2 regions of the Clostridium neonatale genome follow, and region 2 is predicted to be linked to the other one. Evidence: predicted binding sites of a transcription regulator. Region 2 holds the regulator's gene; the other holds the start of a gene.
What was found. The regulator HrcA, encoded in region 2, represses chaperone genes, less so after heat shock. The targets are predictions, from matches to a motif close to TGTTAGCACTCNNNNNNNNNGAGTGCTAACA.

Region 1: groES (co-chaperone GroES) is a predicted target of HrcA. The motif match lies at 6,477-6,507, and genes of this name have one in related genera.

The regions. Positions count from the first base shown of each region.
Region 1 is NZ_UICR01000001.1:437,513-449,864, forward strand. Features, by position in the region: gene CNEONATNEC86_RS02035 (electron transfer flavoprotein subunit alpha/FixB family protein) at 1-154, shown strand, start outside; gene CNEONATNEC86_RS02040 (3-hydroxybutyryl-CoA dehydrogenase) at 377-1,225, shown strand; gene CNEONATNEC86_RS02045 (iron-containing alcohol dehydrogenase) at 1,387-2,550, shown strand; one part of gene CNEONATNEC86_RS02050 (IS3 family transposase) at 2,660-3,594, opposite strand; one part of gene CNEONATNEC86_RS02050 (IS3 family transposase) at 3,594-4,083, opposite strand; gene CNEONATNEC86_RS02055 (C-GCAxxG-C-C family (seleno)protein) at 4,284-4,685, shown strand; gene CNEONATNEC86_RS02060 (DNA-3-methyladenine glycosylase family protein) at 4,868-5,800, shown strand; gene CNEONATNEC86_RS02065 (hypothetical protein) at 5,888-6,184, opposite strand; gene groES (co-chaperone GroES) at 6,555-6,839, shown strand; gene groL (chaperonin GroEL) at 6,962-8,587, shown strand; gene CNEONATNEC86_RS02080 (type II secretion system protein) at 8,729-9,184, shown strand; purine riboswitch at 9,345-9,442, shown strand; gene guaB (IMP dehydrogenase) at 9,589-11,046, shown strand; gene guaA (glutamine-hydrolyzing GMP synthase) at 11,249-12,352, shown strand, end outside.
Region 2 is NZ_UICR01000002.1:1,120,616-1,132,967, forward strand. Features, by position in the region: gene dnaK (molecular chaperone DnaK) at 238-2,076, opposite strand; gene grpE (nucleotide exchange factor GrpE) at 2,145-2,747, opposite strand; gene hrcA (heat-inducible transcriptional repressor HrcA) at 2,790-3,818, opposite strand; gene hemW (radical SAM family heme chaperone HemW) at 4,016-5,143, opposite strand; gene CNEONATNEC86_RS16760 (tellurite resistance TerB family protein) at 5,291-5,734, opposite strand; gene lepA (translation elongation factor 4) at 5,892-7,697, opposite strand; gene CNEONATNEC86_RS16770 (hypothetical protein) at 8,077-8,418, opposite strand; gene CNEONATNEC86_RS16775 (stage II sporulation protein P) at 8,562-9,641, opposite strand; gene gpr (GPR endopeptidase) at 9,833-10,813, opposite strand; gene rpsT (30S ribosomal protein S20) at 10,983-11,246, shown strand; gene holA (DNA polymerase III subunit delta) at 11,326-12,352, opposite strand, start outside.

The sequences.
Region 1 (12,352 bases), on a different contig from region 2:
TGCTGGTATGCAAGATTCAGAAGTTATCATTGCTATTAACAAAGATGAAACTGCTCCAATCATGCAAGTTGCTGATTACGGAATAGTTGGAGATCTTAAAAAAGTTATTCCTGAATTAATAGCTCAAGTTAAAGCAATTAAAGACGCAGAATAATTTTAATCAACAATGTACAATGATCAATTTTCAATGAAGATTTATTTTGCTATGCAAAATTTTTAATATATATTTTAAAGAAATCGCGTAGTGATTTAATCATTCATTGATTATTGAGAATTGATAAATGATAATTTAAAACTTGATTTAAATTAAACTAATAATGTCATAAAGAGCATGATATTAATAAAAATTATGAATAAAGTTAATGGAGGTTTTACCATGAAAAAAGTATTTGTACTTGGTGCAGGAACTATGGGTGCTGGAATTGTTCAAGCATTTGCTGCAAAAGGATGCGAAGTTATCGTTAGAGATATTAAAGATGAATTTGTTGAAAGAGGAATTGCTGGAATCAATAAAGGATTAAGCAAATTAGTTGCTAAAGAAAAGATTACAGAAGCTGATAAAGAAGCTATACTTTCAAGAATTTCAGGAACTACTGATATGAAATTAGCTGCTGACTGCGATTTAGTAGTTGAAGCTGCTATCGAAAACATGAAAATTAAGAAAGAAATCTTTGCTGAATTAGATGAAATCTGTAAGCCAGAAACAATTTTAGCTTCAAATACGTCATCTTTATCTATAACAGAAGTTGCTTCTGCTACAAAGAGACCAGATAAAGTTATAGGAATGCATTTCTTTAACCCAGCTCCAGTAATGAAGCTTGTTGAAGTTATCAGAGGAGCTGCTACATCTCAAGAAACTTTTGATGCTGTTAAAGCTATATCAGAAGAAATCGGAAAGACTCCAGTAGAAGTTGCTGAAGCACCAGGATTTGTTGTAAACAGAATCTTAATCCCAATGATTAACGAAGCTGCTTTCATCCTTCAAGAAGGTGTTGCATCTGCTGAAGACATAGATGCTGCTATGAAGCTTGGAGCTAATCACCCAATGGGACCTTTAGCTTTAGGAGATCTTATCGGATTAGATGTTTGTGTTGCTATCATGGATGTTTTATTCAATGAAACTGGAGATAACAAATACAGATGTTGTACATTATTAAGAAAATATGTTAGAGCAGGATGGTTAGGTAGAAAGAGCGGAAAAGGATTCTTCGATTATTCTAAATAATATTAAAAACTCTCAAAGATTATTTCTTTGGGAGTTTTTTTATTTTTTAATATATATATATATATATAGAATCATAAATATATATTAAATACTGGAGGAATTGTAAAAAATATATAGAATATATATGGTGTAAAAATAAATTGAATAAAAGGAGAGGCGTTATGAGATTTACATTACCTAGGGACATATATCATGGAGAAGGAACTTTGGAAGTGCTTAAAACTTTGAAAGGTAATAAGGCTTTTGTCGTAGTTGGCGGCGGATCAATGAAAAAGTTTGGGTTTCTTAAACAAGTTGAGGATTATCTAAAAGAGGCTGGAATGGAGATTGAACTATTTGAAGGTGTTGAACCAGATCCATCTGTAGAGACTGTTATGAAGGGCGCAGAAGCTATGAGAAAATTTGAACCAGACTGGATCGTTGCGATGGGGGGAGGATCTCCAATAGATGCAGCAAAAGCTATGTGGATATTCTATGAATATCCAGATTTTACATTTGAACAAGCAGTAGTGCCTTTTGGATTACCTGAGCTTAGACAAAAAGCTAAGTTTGTAGCTATTCCATCAACAAGTGGTACAGCTACAGAAGTAACAGCATTTTCAGTAATAACAAATTATTCAGAAAAGATAAAATATCCTTTAGCAGACTTTAATATAACTCCAGATATAGCAATAGTTGATCCAGCATTAGCTCAAACTATGCCAGATAAGCTAGTAGCACATACTGGAATGGATGCATTGACTCATGCTATAGAAGCTTATACTGCATCACAAAGTTCTAATTTTACAGATCCATTAGCTATTAAGGCAATAGAAATGGTGAATGAAAATTTATTCAAATCTTATGGTGGAGACAAAGATGCTAGAAACTTAATGCATGAAGCTCAATGTTTAGCAGGAATGGCATTTTCAAATGCTCTTCTTGGAATAGTGCATTCAATGGCACATAAAGTAGGGGCAGTATTCCATATACCTCATGGATGTGCAAATGCAATCTTTTTACCATATGTAATTCAGTACAATAGAGTTAAATGTGAAAGCAGATATGCAGATATTGCTAGAGTATTAAAACTAGATGGAAATAATGATTCTGAATTAACAGATTCATTGATAACTATGATAAATGAAATGAATGATAAATTAAATATTCCTCATTCAATGAAAGAATATGGTGTTGGTGAAGACGAATTTAAGGATAATCTTAAATTTATAGCTCATAATGCCGTATTAGATGCATGTACAGGATCTAATCCTAGAGAAATAAATGATGAAACAATGGAGAGGCTATTTACTTGCACATATTATAATACAAAGGTTGATTTTTAATTTATAAGTGATTTTTAATTTTTAAGGAGTATCTTAGAATGATTTTTGAGGTGACCCCAAAAAGTTAGACTTTTTAAGCGTAGCAGTTTTAATGGCTGCTACGCTATTTTTATGCAGCCAAGAGGTTGAGCCTGTATTCTACGGGACTCATCCATCCTAGTTTCTCTTTAATTCTTTGTTCATTGTAGTACTTGATGTATTGTTCTATTGCCTCTTTGAGTTCATCATAACTGTAGTAAACAACGCCGTAGTACATTTCCTGTTTCATTATTCCAAAGAAGTTCTCCATTACTGAATTGTCATGGCAGTTGCCCTTTCGGGACATACTTTGAAAAATTCGATTTTCTTTAAGAGTGTGTACATAAGCTTTCATTTGGTAAGCCCAACCTTGATCAGAATGAAAAGTTCTTCTGTATGGACAATCAGCTGTGATTTCAATTGCCTGGTTTAGTGCTCCCATGATATTGGCCGCTGACGGATGTTGAGATATTCCATAGCTTAAGATTTCTCTATTACACATATCCATGAATGGATCTAAGTATAGTTTCTTTATTATCATTCGTCCCTTATCATCAACCTCATAATACTTAAACTCAGTAGTATCTGTTGTGATTTTCTGATGAGGAATCTGTGTGTCAAAACGTCTATGAATTCTGTTAGGAGCAACCTTTCCAACTTTACCCTTGTATGAACTATACTTACGACTCTTTCTTGTAAAGGAAGTCACCTGAAGATTAAGCTTTTGCATAATTCTCTGAACTTTCTTTTTATTTATAAGTATTCCTTGTTTACGTAGTGCTCCGTATACACGTCGATAACCCCAATCTTTATTAATACTACGTATTTCAAGGATCTTTTCTTCTAGTTCTTTATTAGGATTTTCTCTATTAAATCGCTTTTGCCAATACATGTATGTCGCTTTTGGAAAGCCTACAACTGCGAGAATATCTTTTAATTTGAATTCTCCTCGGAGGCTGTGGATGATTCTCGCTGTTTTTTCAGAAGAGCTTCCTCCTCTAAACGCAGCCTCCTCAGTTCTTTTAAATATGCGTTCTCAATTTTGAGCTTGAGCAATTCATCTTCAAGCTGTTTTACATGTTCAGCAGTAGTGTCAACTGAAACAATTTCGGCGGATTCTGTTTTACTAGACAATTTATTTGATGATTCCAACGATATCTTTCGTCCCTTCTTCTTCGGCCGCAAAGCATCAGGACCAGCAATTCTAAAATCATTTACCCACTTAACTATTTGCGTTGGATTATGTATCCTTTCTTGAAGGGCTAACTCCTGATATGAGACCTCACTTGTTAGATATAATTCTACTACATGAAGTTTATATTCGAAAGTAAAAGATTCATTTTTTCTTGAACGCATCAACGCTTCATCGCCTAATGTACGGTAATTATCAACCCATAATTTAACCTTGCTTGGAGAAGGAATACCAAACTCTTTCGCAAGAAATTTATAACCACCTTTACCATCCAAATACGCTTGAACAACTTCTTTTTTGAATTCATAACTATATTTTGCCAAAAAACCGACCTCCAAATCATTAGATTTTTGGTCTAACTTTTTGGGGTCGGTTCATTTTATTAATCTATGATACTCCTTTTTATAGTATTATAATAACAAATACTCCACATTGTATATATCCTTCATTAGATTACATATTATAAATATAGTGATATAATAAATGAAAGATAATTGCATTATTAATAAAAGGAGAGAGAAAAATGCTAACAGAAACAGCAAAAAGATACTGGACTAAAGAATATGATTTGAATTGTGCAGAATGTATAATGTATGCAGCTAATGAAGAATATAACTTAAATTTATCACATGAAACATTTAAGACTATGGCTGGCTTTGGAGGAGGTATGGCATCTGGTGGAGTGTGTGGAGCTATATCTGGTGCTGTAGCAGTACTCGGAATTATGTTTACTGAGGAAAGAGGACATAAGAGCCCTAAAGTAAGGGCTATGACACAAGAATTTATAAAAAGATTTAAAGAAGAAATGGGATACATAGATTGTAGAGATTTAAAAACAAAGATTGTGAATCCAGAGGAAAAAGCTTGTAGCCATATGATTGAAGTAAGTGCAGAGATATTAGAAAGTATAATAAAAGAAGGTTAATCAAAATTTAAAATATTACTATAAATATACTTACTTAACTTAGAGTTAATAAAATCTTAGTAATAACTTAGTAATAAGAAGTTGCTTTTGGTATAGATCATATACATATTAAAATTTTATGTAAGTATAAATATAGTGTTTAGAGTACAATATAATTATGAAAATAAATGGAGGAGATTCGTATGGATTACAAAAGAATAAAATCATACAAAGATTATATTGCAATAGAAGAAGTTAAGAATTTTAGTCTTAAACAAACTTTTGAGTGTGGTCAATGTTTTAGATTTTATAAGATAGATGATACTAATTATATCGTAGTTGCTTTTGAAAAGGTAATTGAATTAAAGCAAGATGGAAATAATATTTTTATATATAATTCTAATGAAGAGGATGTTAAAAATATTTGGATTAAATATTTTGATCTAGAACGAGACTATTCGGAAATTCAAAAAGAATTATCCAAAGATGAATTGTTAAGAAAAAGTGTAGAATTTGGTCCTGGAATTAGGATATTAAATCAAGATCCGTTTGAAATATTAATAAGCTTTATTATATCAGCAAGAAACAGCATACCATCAATAATGAAAACTATCAATAAGATATCGATTAAATATGGAAGAGAAATTGAATATAAAGATACTATATATTATGCATTTCCCACAATAGATCAAATAAAAGATGCCACATTAGAAGAAATACAAGAAACAGGAGCATCATTTAGAAGTAAATATATAGTAGATACAATTTCTAATGTTTATAAAAGCAAGGAAGCAATTAAAAGCGGTGACGTAAATGCAATAAATGAGTTTAGAAAATATAGTTTAGATTATATAAAAAGCTTAAATGATGATGAATGTCATGCAGCACTTCAAGAGTTTAAAGGTGTAGGGGCTAAGGTTGCAGACTGCATAATGCTGTTCTCCATGGAAAAGTATTCTGCATTTCCTGTAGATGTATGGGTTAAACGTGCTATGGTTTATTTTTATGGCGCTGAAGATGCTTCTTTAAATAAGATAAGAATCTTTGGTAGAAATAAGTTTGGTAAGCTATCTGGATTTGCTCAACAATATTTATTTTACTATGCAAGAGAAAATAAAATAAAAATTGAAGAGTAGAAAATCAAATTTATAACATTATAAATATAAGGCAGTTAAAGTAGCTGCCTTATAATACATATGAATATATATTTAAACTATGATTAGTTAACTGCTTTTTCGTATTCGACGAGATTTTTTTATGTTAACATTATAATCTCCAGGGATTTTTTCTACAAAATTTAAGAATTTAATTATTCTAGCATTGTTTTTCAATGCATCTATAGAATTATATAATGTGGCAAGTTCTGTATTAGTAAAAAGTGCATGAATTTGCTTGTGACAAGTAGTACATAAATGGATTGTCTTATAATCTTTGCCACCTTTTTGCTTAGGAATTAGGTGATGCTTAGTTATAATAGATACATCTCTATTACATAGTTCACATATATGAGTTTCTTTCATACAAATCTCCTATCAGAATTTTAGAATTATTTTATTTAGATTATATCAAATAATATATATTAATTACAATAATTTGATATTAAAAATATATAGATTAAATTCCTTTCTTTTAGTAATAAAAATGTATAGACTTCCATGGAAAATTATTCAAAAGATTAATAGATGAAAATTAAAGAAAAAGTGAGCAATTTAAATATATTTTGAGATAATTAAGAATATTCGCTTTAAAACGGGATATAATATTATAAGTCCTGTTTGAATTATATGGATATAAAGGATATTATAATAATTGTATTAGCACTCAACTTTAATGAGTGCTAACAAAGAAATGCAATAATCAATTTAATATATATTTTAAGGAGGTTTTTTTATGAATATTAAGCCACTTGGCGACAGAGTCGTAATTAAAAAATTAGAAGCAGAGGAAAAAACAAAAAGCGGAATAGTTTTAACAGGAAGTGCTAAAGAAAGACCACAAGAAGCAGAAGTTGTTGCAGTAGGTCCAGGAGCAATAACAGATGGAAAAAGAATTGAAATGGAAGTAAAAGTTGGAGATAAAGTATTATACTCTAAATATGCAGGAACAGACGTAAAAGTAGATGGAGATGAATATACAATTTTAAAGCAAGATGATATCTTAGCAATAGTTGAATAAACTATATTTTATAGAATTAATATATAGCTTAATTATAAATTAAGTATAAGACAGATTAAAATTATAATTACATGAGTTAATAGAATGTTTAAATAGATTATTTATAAAAGGAGTGTATTGAAATGGCTAAAATGTTAAAGTTCGGCGAAGACGCTAGAAGAAGTATGCAAGTTGGAGTAGATAAATTAGCAGATACGGTTAAGGTTACATTAGGACCTAAGGGAAGAAATGTTGTATTAGATAAGAAATTCGGAGCACCATTAATAACTAACGATGGAGTTTCAATTGCTAGAGAAATAGAATTAGAAGATCCTTATGAAAACATGGGAGCACAATTAGTTAAAGAAGTTGCAACTAAGACTAATGATGTGGCTGGAGACGGAACTACAACTGCAACATTATTAGCGCAAGCTATAATAAGAGAAGGTTTAAAGAATGTAACTGCTGGAGCTAATCCAATGTTAATTAGAAACGGTATAAGAACTGCAGTTGACAAAGCTGTTGAAGAAATCAAGAAGATTTCTAAACAAGTTGAAGGCAAAGAAGATATTGCTAGAGTTGCTGCTATATCAGCTGCTGATGAAGAAGTTGGTAAGCTAATAGCTGATGCTATGGAAAAAGTAGGTAATGAAGGTGTTATAACTATAGAAGAATCTAAATCAATGGGAACTGAATTAGATGTTGTTGAAGGTATGCAATTTGACAGAGGATATGTATCACCTTACATGGTTACAGATACAGAAAAAATGGAAGCTGTTTTAGATAACCCATATATTTTAATAACAGATAAAAAGATTTCAAACATTCAAGAATTATTACCATTATTAGAACAAATAGTTCAAGCGGGCAAGAAGTTATTAATCATCGCTGAAGATGTTGAAGGCGAAGCAATGCAAACATTAGTTGTTAATAAGTTAAGAGGAACATTCACTTGCGTAGCTGTTAAGGCACCAGGATTTGGTGATAGAAGAAAAGAAATGTTACAAGACTTAGCTATATTAACAGGTGGTCAAGTAATTTCTGAAGAATTAGGAAGAGATTTAAAAGAAACTACTCTTGAGATGTTAGGTCAAGCTGAGAGTGTTAAAGTTAACAAAGAAAATACAGTAATAGTTAACGGTAAAGGAAATTCAGCTGATATTAAAGATAGAGTTAATCAAATAAAGATTCAAGTTGAAGAAACAACTTCAGAATTTGATAAAGAAAAATTACAAGAAAGATTAGCAAAACTTGCTGGTGGAGTAGCTGTAATTAAAGTTGGTGCTGCAACTGAAACTGAATTAAAAGAAAAGAAATTAAGAATTGAAGATGCTTTAGCTGCAACAAAAGCTGCTGTAGAAGAAGGTATAGTAGCTGGTGGTGGTACTGCTTATGCTAATGTAATTAATGAAGTAGCAAAATTAACTTCAGATGTTCCTGACACACAAGTTGGTATAAATATAATTGTTAAAGCTTTAGAAGAACCAGTAAGACAAATAGCAACTAATGCAGGGGATGAAGGTTCAGTTATAATCGAAAAAGTAAGAGCAAGTGAAGCAGGCGTTGGATATGATGCATTAAAGGGTGAATATGTAAATATGATTAAGAGTGGTATAGTTGACCCTACAAAAGTAACAAGATCAGCACTTCAAAATGCTGCATCAGTAGCATCTACATTCTTAACAACAGAAGCTGCTGTAGCTGATATTCCAGCAAAAGAACCTGCAATGCCAGGTGCACCAGGAATGGGAATGGATGGAATGTATTAAAATAAATTCATATGTGAATTTTAAAAACCTTGAGGAATTCAATTCCTCAAGGTTTTTTATTATATTGAAATAGCTTATATAGTTAATGTATATAAAATCAAAATTAAGTTAATATTTAAGATACAATTATCTTATAAGGAGATGAAGAGAATAAAAAAAGTAAAGTATGAAATAAAAAGTAATCGTAGATTAAGCATTAATATAAAAGAAAAGAGTTCAGGATTTACATTAATTGAGTTAATTGCAGTAATAGCGATAATAATGATTTTATCAGGAGTATTGTTTCCAAAAGTATTAGGGTATGTTCAGGAAGCTAAGAAATTAAAAGTAGTAGATCAATGTAGAAAAATCGTTATGGCAACAGAATCATATAATTTAAGATATATACCATTAGAGAAGAATCAAAGTGTTAGTAGTATTATAAATAAGGACGGTATAAAAAAATATATAAATGAAGAAGAATTTAAAAATATAAATACAGGAACCACCACAGTGCAAAATTGTTATGATATAGTAAATGGGGCTGAATTTGATTTTAATAGTGATAGTGAAATATTAAATTCTAGTAGTATAAAATTTATTGAAGAAAGAAAATAGTATCTATACAGCAAAGATAAGAGTTGAAAATGTTGTATATAAATATATTTATGCAGAATATAAATAATTACATGAAAAATTTTGCTTAAAAAAATGCAATTTTAATTTCAAATTTATTGACTTTAGAATGTACATACATTATAATAGGTTTAATTTAAAAAATCAGATATATTTAATAACTCGTATATACCTTGAATAAGGCAGGGCGTATCTACCGGAAACCGTAAACTTCCGACTATGAGTGGTATTAGTATTGGCTATAAATTAGACTTTATGAGCATATTAACATCACTATAAGGTTAGTATGCTTTTTTTTATACATAAAATTAACAGTGAAAATGCAATTATACATTCAAAAAAACATAAAAATGCAATAAATATTTCAAAAATTAGGAGGATTAAAAATGGCTAAAATTATTAAAACTGCTTATACTTTCGATGACTTATTATTAGTACCTAACAAATCAGAAATATTACCAAGAGAAGTAACTACAAAAACTTACTTAACTAAAAAGATTGCTTTAAATATTCCTTTAATGAGTGCTGGTATGGATACTGTAACAGAATCTAAAATGGCGATTGCTATGGCTAGAGAAGGTGGAATCGGAATTATCCACAAAAATATGACTATAGAAGAACAAGCAAGAGAAGTTGATAGAGTAAAGAGACAAGAAAATGGTGTAATCACAGATCCTATATACTTATCAGCTAACCATAGATTACAAGATGCTGAAGATTTAATGGGAAGATATAGAATATCAGGTGTTCCTATAACTGATGAAAATGGTAAATTAGTTGGAATAGTTACAAATAGAGATATGATATTTGAAACAAACTATGATAGAAAAATATCTGAAGTAATGACTAAGGAAAACTTAATTACTGCACCAGAAAATACAACTGTAGAAGAAGCAAAAGAAATCTTAAAGAAACATAAAATTGAAAAATTACCTTTAGTAGATGCAAATGGATGTTTAAAGGGACTTATTACAATGAAAGATATTGAAAAAGTTAAAAAGTTCCCAAATGCAGCTAAAGATGAAAAGGGCAGATTATTATGCGGAGCAGCTGTAGGTGTTACAGGAAACATGATGGAAAGAGTTGAAGCTTTAGTTAAAGCTAATGTTGATGTTATAACTCTTGATACAGCTCATGGTCATTCAAAAGGTGTATTAGATGCCGTAACAGAAATCAAAAAAATATATCCAGAACTTCAAGTTATAGCTGGTAATGTTGCTACAGCTGAAGCTACAGAAGACTTAATCAAAGCAGGTGCTGACTGCGTTAAGGTCGGTATAGGACCAGGATCAATTTGTACTACAAGAGTAGTTGCTGGAGTTGGAGTACCTCAATTAACAGCGGTTATGGACTGCGCAGAGATGGGAAGAAAATATGGCATACCAGTAATTGCCGATGGTGGTCTTAAATATTCTGGAGACATAGTTAAAGCCTTAGCTGCTGGAGCATCAGTTGCTATGATGGGATCATTATTTGCAGGATGTGAAGAAGCACCAGGAGAACTTGAAATATATCAAGGAAGAAGCTACAAGGTTTATAGAGGAATGGGATCTTTAGCTGCTATGGAAAAGGGATCTAAGGATAGATATTTCCAAGAAGGTAATAAGAAGTTAGTTCCAGAAGGTGTTGAAGGAAGAGTTGCTTTCAAAGGATATGTGGCAGATACAATATTCCAAATCATGGGTGGAATTAAATCAGGAATGGGATATTTAGGATCAAAGGATCTTGATACTTTATATGAAACAGCTACATTTGTTGTTCAAACAGCTGCTGGATTTAGAGAAAGTCATCCACATGATATTAACATTACTAAAGAAGCACCAAACTATAGTGTAGGACAATAAGCACTATTTAAATAATGCACAATGTACAATTTTAATTATTATATATTTTAGTAATTAAATATAATGCACGTTGTGCATTGTGTTATTTAAAGAAATAGTGCGAATAAAAACTACAAAAAGATAAAAAAAATTCGTGTTTTGTATTGATAAAATGATATATTTAGTTAATAATACAAGTAGAATAATTTTTTAGGAGGAAACCATGAAAAAAGAATTAATTTTAGTTATTGATTTCGGTGGACAATATAATCAGTTAATTGCTAGAAGAGTTAGAGAATGTAATGTATATTGTGAAGTTCATCCATATACTTTAAGCGTTGATAAAATAAAAGAAATGAATCCAAAGGGAATAATATTCACAGGTGGACCAAATAGTGTATATGGTGAGGATTCTCCTTTATGTGATAAGGCGTTATTTGAAATTGGAATTCCTATACTTGGAATATGCTACGGATCACAATTAATGTCACATATGCTTGGAGGAAAAGTTGCTACTGCTCCTGTAAGTGAATATGGAAAGACAAAAGTTGATGTTAGCGTAGATTCTAAGATATTTAAAGGTGTATCAGAATCGACTATTTGCTGGATGAGTCATACAGATTACATAGAAAAGGCACCAGAAGGTTTTACAATAACAGCAACTACTCCAGTATGTCCAGTTGCAGGTATGGAATGTGTAGAGAAGAACTTATATGCAGTTCAATTTCACCCAGAAGTAATGCATACGCAAGAAGGAACAAAGATGCTTTCAAACTTTGTGTATGATGTTTGTGGATGTTCTGGTGATTGGAAAATGGATTCATTTGTTGAAAAAACAATTGAAGAAATACGTGAAAAAGTTGGAAATGGTAAAGTATTATGTGCATTATCAGGTGGAGTTGATTCATCTGTAGCTGCTGTATTACTTTCAAAGGCTGTTGGAAATCAATTAACATGTGTATTCGTTGATCATGGCTTACTTCGTAAAAATGAAGGAGACGAAGTTGAAGAAGTATTTGGACCTAATGGACAATATAACTTAAACTTTATTCGTGTAAATGCTCAAGAAAGATTTTATGAAAAATTAGCTGGTGTAGAAGAACCAGAACAAAAGAGAAAAATAATTGGTGAAGAATTCATTAGAGTATTTGAAGAAGAAGCTAAGAAAATAGGAACGGTTGATTTCTTAGTACAAGGAACTATCTATCCAGACGTAATTGAAAGTGGTCTTGGAAAGTCAGCAGTTATAAAATCACATCATAATGTTGGAGGACTTCCAGACTGTGTAGACTTTAAAGAAATAATTGAACCACTTAGATTATTATTT
Region 2 (12,352 bases):
ATTGTATCCATTATATATATTTTTTATATTGGCTACAACTATACGAACCACTCAAATCAAAAAGCTTTTTTATGCTTTTTACCTAAACAAATTTATTTTACTAAACTTTTATATATTTCTCAATTAAAAATTAATTAATAAAAATATATTTTCATTAATTAATTATTCAATGCTTTATAAAAAGGGAAGACTAAAGCATCGCCTTCCCTTATAGATTATTATTTTAATAACTTAATACTATTTATCTTCATCTACTTTAAAATCTGCATCTACAACATTGTCATCATGTGGTGCACTTTGCTGTGCTCCAGCTGCATTTGGATCCATTCCTGCAGCTGTTGGATCTTGTTGATACATTTTAGCAGCTATTGGATAAAATGCTTGATTAGCAGCTTCTATAGCAGCCTTAATTGCTTCTACATCTTCTCCATCTTTAACCTTCTTAAGTTCATCAAGTTTATCTTGAACTGCTTTCTTTTCATCTTCAGTAGCCTTGTCACCAATTTCACTTAATGTTTTTTCTAATTGATAGATTGTTTGATCAGCATTATTTGCAACCTCTATCTTTTCTTTTCTTTTTTTATCTTCTTCTGCAAATTTTTCTGCTTCTTTTACAGCCTTATCTACTTCATCATCACTTAAGTTTGTTGAAGCTGTAATTGTTATATTTGCTTCTTTTCCAGTTCCTTTATCTAAAGCAGACACTTTAACAATACCATTTGCATCTATATCAAATGTAACTTCTATTTGAGGAATTCCTCTTGGAGCTGGTGCTATTCCTGAAAGTGTAAATCTACCTAATGACTTGTTATCTACAGCCATTTGTCTTTCACCTTGAACTACATTGATTTCAACTGAAGTTTGGTTATCAGCATAAGTTGAGAATACTTGACTCTTCTTTGTTGGAATAGTTGTATTTCTTTCTATTAATGGAGTAGCTATTCCACCAGCTGTTTCAATACCAAGTGTTAATGGAGTAACATCAAGTAATACTACATCTTTAACTTCTCCTGTAAGTACTCCAGCTTGTATAGCAGCACCAACTGCAACACATTCATCTGGGTTAACTCCTTTTGAAGGTTCTTTTCCTGTAAAGTTCTTAACTGCTTCAACAACAGCTGGAATTCTTGTAGATCCTCCAACTAATATTATTTTATCTATATCACTTAATGAAAGTTTAGCATCAGCTAAAGCTTTTTTCATTGGTTCGATACTTCTTTGAACTAAATCATGAGTAATTTCATTAAACTTAGCTCTTGTTAATGTCATATCTATATGCTTTGGACCAGTGCTATCCGCAGTGATGAATGGTAAGTTTATATTTGTTTGAGTTGAAGATGATAATTCAATCTTAGCTTTTTCGGCAGCTTCTTTTAATCTTTGAAGAGCCATTTTATCCTGCATTAAATCAATTCCATTTGCTGCTTTGAAATCATCAGCTATATACTTCATAATTTTTTCATCAAAGTCATCTCCACCAAGCTTTGTATCACCATTTGTAGATAATACTTCAAATACTCCATCACCTAAATCTAGGATAGATACGTCGAAAGTACCACCACCTAAGTCGTAAACTAAAATCTTGTGTGCTGAATCAGTTTTATCTAATCCATAAGCAAGAGATGCTGCTGTTGGCTCGTTGATTATTCTTAATACTTCAAGTCCTGCTATTTTACCTGCATCTTTAGTCGCTTGTCTTTCGCTATCATTAAAGTAAGCAGGAACTGTTATAACTGCTTGAGATACAGTTTCACCTAAATAAGCTTCTGCATCAGCTTTAATTTTTTGAAGAACCATAGCTGAAATTTCTTGTGGTGAATAATCTTTTCCATCTATATTAACTTTATAATTAGTTCCCATATGTCTCTTTATTGATATAACTGTTTTGTCTGGATTAGTTATTGATTGTCTTTTCGCAACTTGACCCACAAGTCTTGACCCATCTGCTTGGAATGATACTACTGATGGAGTAGTTCTAGCGCCTTCTGAGTTAGCAATAACTACTGGTTCTCCACCTTCCATAACTGCTACACATGAATTTGTAGTTCCTAAATCAATACCTATAATTTTTCCCATGATATATTCCTCCTAAAACTAAATAGTTTATTTTCTTCATTTTTAATTTCTGTATATGTTTAATTATATTAATTAGCTACTTTTACCATTGTATGTCTTATTATTTTTTCACCTTTTTTATATCCTTTTTGGAAGACTTCAGCTATTACATTTTTATCTAAGCCTTCATCTTCTATATGCATAACTGCATTGTGGAAGTTTGGATCAAATTCGCCACTTGCATCAATCTCTTCAACGCCAAGTTTAACAAATGCATCTTGACAACCCTTCATTGTCATTTCAACACCTTTTTTAAGATCATCTACATTTCCTTCTGCTGCCATAGCTCTTTCTAGATTATCTATTACAGGAAGGATTTCCTTTATTACATCTATATATGCATCTGCATATATGCTTTCTTTTTCTTTTGTTGTTCTCTTTCTATAGTTATCATATTCAGCTGTCAATCTAAGCAATCTGTCTTTAGTTAGATCTAATTCCTCTTGCATTTTCTTATTTTCTTCTTTAAGTTTCTTGGTCATGTTAAGTTCATCCTCTTCTTCAACCTCATTTGTATTTTCAGCAGTATTCTCCATTACTTCCTCATCTTTTAATTCAGTGTCTTCATTTACTTCTTCATTTAAATTTTCTTCTTTAATTTCTTCATTTTTTAAATCTTTATTATTTTCCATTAGTTTAAGCACACCTCGTCTCTGATATATAAAATCTAGATTTTATTTAACATGATCATTTAATATATTATTAAGTTCTTTAACAACTTCACTCATTATAGCTATTACTTTTGAATAATTTATTCGTCTTGGTCCAATAAGTCCAATTTTTCCTATTGGTCTATTTCCAAAAGAATATTCAGCTGATATTATGCTACATTCTTTAGCCTGAGGTTTATAGTTTTCTTCTCCAATACTTATAGTAATGTCATCTTGCGGATTAAATAATTCCATAACAGCTTGCTTATCACTTAATAATGAAAGTAATTCCTTTGCTTTATCTATATCATGATATTCTGGATAATTAAATATATTTGTTGCGCCATCCATGAATACTTCTGATGAATCAGCATCATTTAATGTCTCATATAGGCTTGGTAATATTGCATTAAATATTTCTTCATATTCAACCAAATCCTTTTTAAGATTATTTATTACTTCAAGGTTTATTTCTGCTATAGAAAGATTAACCAATCTATTATTTAATACCTCATTAATTTTATTTAATGCAGCTAAAGTTGGCATCTTATTTAATTTCATTACATGATTCTTTATAAGACCTGTATCTGTTAAAAATATAGTTACTAGACTGTTCTCATCAACTCTTATAAGCTGTATTGATTTTATAAAACTCTTTTTAACTGATGGAGCCTCAATAATACATGTCAAATTTGTTAATTCTGATAATAAAGCACTTGTTTGCCTTACTACCTTATCAACTTCAAGCATTGCAGAATCTATAATATATTGCTTTATTCTTAGATCTTCTTCTGCTGTAAGCATTTGGCTATCCATGAGTTTATCAACATATAGCCTATAGCCCTTACTTGATGGAATTCTTCCCGCTGAAGTATGAGGTTGCTCTAGATATCCCATAGCTTCAAGATCTGACATTTCATTTCTTATTGTCGCAGAACCAATTCCTAAATCATAATTTTTAGCAAGAGTTCTTGATCCTACAGGATCTCCAGTACGAATATAATCATTGATAATAGCTTGAAGTATTTTTATTTTTCTATCATCAATCCTCATAATCTCACCTCTTTTGTTAGCACTCGTCATCATCGAGTGCTAATGACTATGGTTTTAATATATTCTTTCTTAACTTTTTTGTCAATCCTGTTTATTTTTAAAAATATTAATTATAGCTTATATTTATTAGATTTTCCCATGCTATCTTTAACTTTCTGCTTTTTTCTCTGATTTTCTATCGTATGTATTTAAGACTGTTATGTTAATATAAAATCACTCATAACATAATTACTTAACTCAATTCCTTTAGAAGTCAAATATATATTCCCCTTTTCATTAGCTAATAATTCTTCATCCATATGTTTTTTTATTACCTCTGCATACACATCATATATATTTCTATTAAATCTTTCCTTAAATTCACAAATATTTATTCCATTAATCATTCTAAGTCCCATAAACACAAATTCTTCCATACTATCTTCTAAAGTATTTGTATGAACTTCTTCTTCAACACTTTTCTCTTCATTTATATTTTTTATATATTCTTCTATATTATCAATATTCTTAAATCTAGCATTATCTATAAAAGAACTTGCTGAAACTCCTACGCCTAAGTAATCTTCACATTTCCAATAAATTTTATTGTGGAAACATTCTCTATCTTCTTTAGCGTAATTTGATATTTCATATTGCTTATAATTATTCTTACTTAATATTTCTTTTGTGATTTTATACATTTTCCTTTCAGTATCTTCATGAGGAAGATTAAGTTTATTAGAATTATATAGTTTATAAAAACATGTACCTTCTTCTATTATTAGACTATATGCGGATATATGGTCTGGATTTAATTTAATTATTTCTAATAATGTATTTTTCCACTCTTCTAGGTTTTGATTCGGCAGACCAAACATCAAATCTACATTAATATTGTCAAAACCTAGTTGTCTTGCTAATAAAAAATTCTTTTTAAATATTTCATATGTATGGATTCTTCCTATATCTTTTAGTAAAGAATTATTAGTTGATTGTAAACCAATACTAAGTCTATTTACATTATGAGTTTTCATTATCATTAATTTTTCTTTTGTTAGAGTTCCCGGATTACATTCAATGGTAAATTCAATATCTTCTTTAAATTTCAACTCGTTCAATGTTTCAAGTAAACTTTTTAAGGCTTTTTCATCAAGATATGATGGAGTTCCGCCGCCAATAAATATACTTCTTATGGTATATCCTTCTGCTTTTTCTAATATTTCTTTATTTAATGCTTCCACATACACATCTATATATTTTTCTTTTCCTGAATAAGAAGGAAAATCACAATACATACATTTTTGTTTGCAAAAAGGTATATGGACATATAACGCTATTTCTTTCATAATAACTCCTCCAAATATTTGAATATATTAATTATAGTCTCTTATATTTATTATTTTAATCTATATCACATAGATGATATCATATAATAAAAAATACATGTTTATTTCTATATAAAAAATAAACATGTATCATATTTCTAAAATAAGCTACTTGGCTATAAGTTTTTCTGCTTGTTCCTTTAATAATTCAATTTTACTGTCCGAGTCCACTACAGAGAAATTATAAACATCAATAAAATTATAAAAATAGTTTGCAAATGCTATTTTCTTACTACGAGCTATATTAAATCCTTTTCCTATTTTTTCCAAAAACTCAACTTCTTTTTCTTCATATTCTCCATCAATAAGTGCTAATCCTACTAGTTCAAAATAGATAATCTCTTTAGACCTGTCATTTGATCCACTTAATAATGTAAATACATCTTCAATCTTTGAATCATTTATATCGGATTCTTTTAAATTCAATTCCTTTAGATAATCAATATATAGGTCCTTTTCTTCCTTAGAAAAAGTTTCATCTATATTTGCAAGCTGCTTTACTAATTTGATAAATGCTATCCCCTCATCCTTTTTTAATTCATTTAAAAACATATATTCATCCTCCTTTTACATATACCTGTTATTATCCATTTTAATTAAATATATACAAATTTTAATTCCTATATTAATTTTAATGCACAATAAACATTTTATAAATAGCTTTTTTGCATTTACAAATATTCATTGTGCATAATTTTATTTAAATATATTAATCTACTTTCAAGACTGACATAAATGCTTCTTGTGGAACTTCAACAGATCCTACCTGTCTCATTCTCTTTTTACCTTCTTTTTGCTTTTCAAGAAGTTTCTTCTTTCGTGAAATATCTCCACCATAACATTTAGCTAATACATCTTTTCTCATAGCTTTTACTGTTTCTCTTGCTATAATTTTAGATCCCACAGCTGCCTGAATAGGAATTTCAAATAATTGTCTTGGAATGATTTCTTTTAGCTTTTCTGCTATCGCTCTTCCCTTATGATATGCTCTTTCATCTGGTACTATCATAGACAGTGCATCAACTACATCTCCATTTAATAAGATATCTAATTTAACCAACTTGGTTGTAGTATATCCCTTCATTTCATAATCTAGAGATGCATATCCTCTAGTTCTAGATTTTAATGTGTCAAAGAAATCATATATTATCTCATTTAAAGGTATATCATAATTTACAACAGCCCTAGTTTCTTCTATATATTGCATGTCAATATATGTTCCTCTACGATCCTGACATAACTCCATTACAGCTCCAACATACTCTTTTGGAGTTATAATAGATGCTTTAACTACAGGTTCTTCCATATAGTCTATTTCAGTCATAGGAGGTAAATTAGTTGGATTGGTTATTTCTAACATTTCTCCATCTGTTTTTATAACTTTATATATAACTGATGGTGCAGTTGTAATTATATCTAGATTGAATTCTCTTTCAACACGTTCTTGAATTATTTCCATATGCAATAACCCTAAAAATCCACATCTAAAACCAAATCCTAAAGCAACTGATGTTTCTGGCTCAAAATTAAGGGCTGCATCATTTATCTGTAATTTTTCCAATGCTTCTTTTAACTCATCATATTTAGCTCCATCAACTGGATATATTCCTGAATAAACCATAGGAATAGCTGGCTTATATCCAGGAAGTGCTTTGTCTGTTGGTCTTGCTGCTTCAGTTATTGTATCTCCAACTCTTGCATCTCTTACATTTTTTATTGATGCAGTTACATATCCAACATCACCTGCGCTAAGTTCCTTTATTGGAAGCACTCCTGGTGTAAATACTCCAACTTCAGTAACATCATATACTTTATTAGTGGCCATTAATTTAATTTTATCACCAATTTTTATCTTTCCATCCTTAATTCTTACTATACATACAACGCCCTTGTAACTATCATAGTAAGAATCGAAAATCAATGCTTTAAGAGGTGCCTCTTCATCGCCTTCTGGCGCTGGAATATTTTTAACTACTGATTCTAATACATCTTTTATATTTAAACCAGTTTTTGCTGAAATCATTGGTGCTTCTTCTGCATCTATTCCAATAACATCTTCAATCTCTTGTTTTACTTCATCAGGTCTTGCAGATGGTAAATCTATTTTATTTATTACTGGTGCAATCTCAAGATCATTATCTAATGCTAAATAGCAGTTAGCTAATGTTTGTGCTTGAATACCTTGTGTTGCATCAACTACTAACAATGCGCCCTCACATGCTGCTAAACTTCTTGAAACTTCATAATTAAAGTCCACATGACCTGGAGTATCAATTAAATTAAGAATGTATTCCTGTCCGTCATCTCTTCTATATACAAGTCTTGCTGCTTGTGATTTTATTGTAATTCCTCTTTCTTTTTCTATCTCCATATTATCTAGAACTTGTTCCTGCATTTCCCTTTCAGTTAAGGTTCCAGTAGTTTCAAGTAATCTATCTGCAAGGGTTGACTTACCATGATCAATATGAGCTACTATTGAAAAATTTCGGATATATTTTTGTCTTTCACTTTTCATATAAATAAACCTTAATCAATTCACAATTAATAGTTTATACCTTTTATGGCACACAAACTGGCAATTCACAATTTTATAATGATGAAATTACTTTTTAATTTCTTTAAGATATTTTTTATAATACCTTTTTCATAAGATTTAAAATTAATAAACTATTTATTAATTTTTTTAATCTTCTATATTATTTAAAATATCATCAAAATTTTTAACTGTGATCTGCTAACTGTTAACTGTCAATTGTATTGGTTTTCTCACCCCCGTTTAATTAAATCAGCTAAATTATATCATACCTACCTTTAAAAAGGCTATAAGTTTTATACTTATTATTATTTTAAGGCAATTTATTATTTATTCAACTATTTATTTTAAATATCTTTTATTAATCTTTTATAACGGTATTAATCTTCTCTCTAACATTATTAACTAAGATTTCTACTTGTTTTGTAATATTAGACTGATTAGTTATTCTAAAATTATTTTCACCTATCCTTACTAAAATATCACTATCTTCTTTATATATTTTTAAAAATGAGTTATCTTTTATAAAGTTTGAAAAATCTTCGCCAAATTCTTCACTTACCAATTGGTAGTTTTCATTGGTATTTCCAAGTGGCGATAAAGAACTTGTATTTTTTATATTTATAGATATTATTCCGCTCATCATTAAAAATAAAATTATAATTGAAGGCATAACTTTTCTAGTAATGTACTTCTTTTTCATATATTTCATCTCCTCGTTAAAATTAACATACGTTAAAAGAAAATTTATCTAATATTATTTCCATATTAAAAAACGCTATACAAAAAAATTAAGCTAATATCTTATTAGAAAGAATATAGCTTAATTTTATCAGACATTTCATCCTAATTATTACCATTTAAAATCTCAGCAATAACTCTTGCCATGCATTCAGCTGTTACCTGTGATTCCTGTGGAGTATTATAATGTGACCCTATTTCTAAGAGTACACTATTGTCACTTTTACTTTGATTAAATGCGTTTTTTCCCCTCGGATAAGTAGTTATTTCCCTCGGTAATGTTGGAAATAACTCTTTTGTTTTATTAAAAATCTTTTCTGTAATCTCTTTATTTTTCTCATATCTCTCGCTATTTTGGGCCGTAACAAGAGCCATTCTTGCTGCACTCTTTCCATAAATCTCAGTTGTAGTAATACTTTTATTTGTAATAGAATCTCTATGAAGATCTATTATAAGCCTAAAATCTCCATATTTATTTAGATATTTGTCTACTGTCTCACTTGATCTAGCATAGCTGTCATTATATGATATACAGTGATCTGTCTTATCATGTATCACTGATATACCATATTTTTCTTCCAATTCTTTAGCTAACACATCCCCTACACCAACTACATTTGTTTCCTCATTTATGCTGTCCGGCTCTTCTTGGGAATAGTTTTCATGGGTATGAGTATGATAAATCAATATTTCTGGTTTAGATGCATTAAGAGTTTTCTTTAACGCAGCGTTATAAATTTGGTCTCCTATTGTAGATTCATTCAAATTTATTTTTGATATACTATCTTCATTTATTTTATAAGAATCAAATGTAAGTCTTTCTTTACTTTCACCTGAATCAGTGGAAAATATGTTGAATAAACTTATCTCTTTATTAATTATATTTCTAGACGTAAAGTTATTGATTCCTGTCGCTTCCATAAGTATATATTTTAATGAAATTCTATTTTCAGCATAGTTACCTTCATCATAAATTTGATTTTCTATAATTGGCATCCCAAAATTCAATAACTGCACATACGCAAAAGCGCCTCTTTCATTATTATTTTTTAATACTTCGTAAACCCTAACAAAAGATATCGTTGTAATAGTTAACAAAACTATTATCAGTATGTTTGATACTTCATTCGTTTTAATATTCTTTTGTTTAATTCTTTTTTTTCCTAATTGGTTCATATAAAACACCTCAATTTTCATTGAACTCTTTTATATGTATATTAGGTAATTTACATAATTATTCTATAAAATATTTATTAGTGAGAAGAATTTAATGGCTGCTTCTCACCATTTTTATCAGTGTAAAAGATCCGAATTGCGGCATAGCCGCTCTTTTTATTAGTGATAAGTTCCGAATTGCGGCATAGCCGCTCTTTTTATTAGTGCATAAATTTATTTATATCATCCATATCCATATTGGGCTGGAGGGATATATTTATACCATCTGCTATTATTTTAGAAAGAGAATCTATCACTAAATCTATATCTTTAGGCGTAACAAACATATCTCCAAGTGATTTAGAATATAATACTTCTTTTATTAATGATTGTTTCTCATTTCTATCTAAATTTTTTAGCATATTATAGAACTCGCTACCAGACTGAGTAGAGTTTATCAATGAATCTAATACTAGATCAATTGTATCATTTGCAATTGTAACAGCATCTACCACAGTTGGAACTCCTATAGCTATAACCTTAACGCCTAAGTTTTCTTCATTTATCTGTTTTCTATTATTTCCAACACCAGCTCCTGGTGATATTCCTGTATCACCAATTTGTATTGTTCTATTAACTCTTTCAACTCTTCTTGCTGCTAATGCATCAATACATATTACAAGCCCTGGCTTAGTTTTTTCTACAAGCCCTTTAATTATTTCAACAGTTTCTATTCCAGTTATCCCAAGTACTCCTGGGGCTATTGAAGATACTGGTCTTACACTGTCATCCATAACTTCTGGCATTACTGATTTTAAGTGACGTGTTACCATAATTTTTTCTGCTACTTTTGGTCCTAACGCATCAGGTGTTACATGCCAGTTTCCAAGACCTATAACTAAAGCATTTTTTGTATAGTCTATATCCACCAATCTCGATAATGATTTTCCAACGACTTGTGCTACTTTATCCATAGTTTCTCCGTCATAAGCTGTGAAATCTGGTATATCAATTGTAATATAACTTCCTACAGGTTTTCCTATTTTTTGAGCTCCTTCTTCATTTTTTACTTTTACTGTTGTTATATTTACTTCATCCTGCTTTTCATTTATTACTTCTATTCCTTCAATTTCATTATTATTATTTTTTTGCTTATATATTTCTCTAGCCTCTAAAGCTAAATCTGTTCTTACATTTATCATAACATCACCTCACAAATATAATCATTCTATTTTTCCTCTCTCTTTTAAATTTAATACTTGAATTACATAACTTTTGGTGCTATAATAAAGTTTGTTGAATATGAACTCGTACGCAGATTTCCCCAAAAACTGCAGAGACCCTATAAAAATTTAAGGGGGTGAATGAAGAATGGCAAATATTAAATCAGCAAAAAAGAGAATTAAAGTTATCGAAACTAAGACTTTAAACAACAGAATGATTAAATCAGCTTTAAAAACTACTATAAAGAAGTTTGAAGCTGCAGTTGAAGCTAAAAACGTTGAAGACGCAAAAGCTTTATTTACATCTGTTACTAAGTCATTAGATATGGCTGCTTCTAAAGGAGTAATCCATAAGAATATGGCTGCTAGAAAGAAATCAAGATTAGCTGCAACATTAAATGCAATGGCATAATCTATAACCCACCTTTAATGGTGGGTATTTTTCTGTTCAAAAGCAAAGTTAAAGGAATCGGTTTATCCAATTCCTTTATCTATTTAGGCACTGTTAAAGTATTTATTAATAAAAATTCCATTTCCATATCTTTATCAAAACCTGTAGATTTTAAATTTTTTTCTGTTCTAACACAAAGTTTAATTAACTCCATCAACTGTTTTTCAGAAAAACTTTTACTTTGAATTATTAGTTTTTCACATACGAATTGAGGAATTCTGAATTTCGAAACAAAATCATCAACTTTTTTTCCACTTATAAGCCCAATCTTAATTTCATATAAACGATAAAAATGTCTTTCTATAGCCGTAATCATTAACATATGCTGATCAGATTTATATAAAATATCTTTCATTATGTCTATTGCTCTATCTATCTTCCTTTGCGCTATAAGTTCAACCAAGTCAAATACATCATCTTCATTACTATTTGTAATTAGCAAATCAATATCATTTTTCTTTATCTCACGTCCATCTGTATATGATATTAATTTATCCACTTCTCTTTTTATTATATCAAAGTTATTTTGAACTTTCTCACAAAAATAACTTAATTCTGTCCTTCCTATTCCTTTATCTCTTTCTTTAAAAACTTCATTAACTTTTTTTATGTACCTGTCTCTCTTTAACTTATCACAAAAAACTACTGATAAATTTTTACCTAATTGAGTTAACTTTTTATTTTTATTAGGCTTATCTCTTTTATCTTTAAATAAATAGTACATTATTAAAATTGTATAGGGTGGCAAATCTTCTATATATTTTTTTATTTCATTATATATTTTTGTTCCTGATGAATCACTTTTTTCTTGAAGAAAATTAGCTCTATAAATGATAACCACTTTTTTCTCACTCATAAACGGCATAGTCTCACATGCATTAAATATGTCATCAAACGTTGTATTCATTCCATCTATTTTTATCAAATTTAATTCTTCTAATTCTTTTTCAACTGTTTTTTTTACAACAAGATTTACTCCATCTTTAATTAACTCTTCATCTAATCCACAAAATACATATCCATTTTTTATATTGCCTTTCTCAATTTCTTGCTCATAAAATTCATAA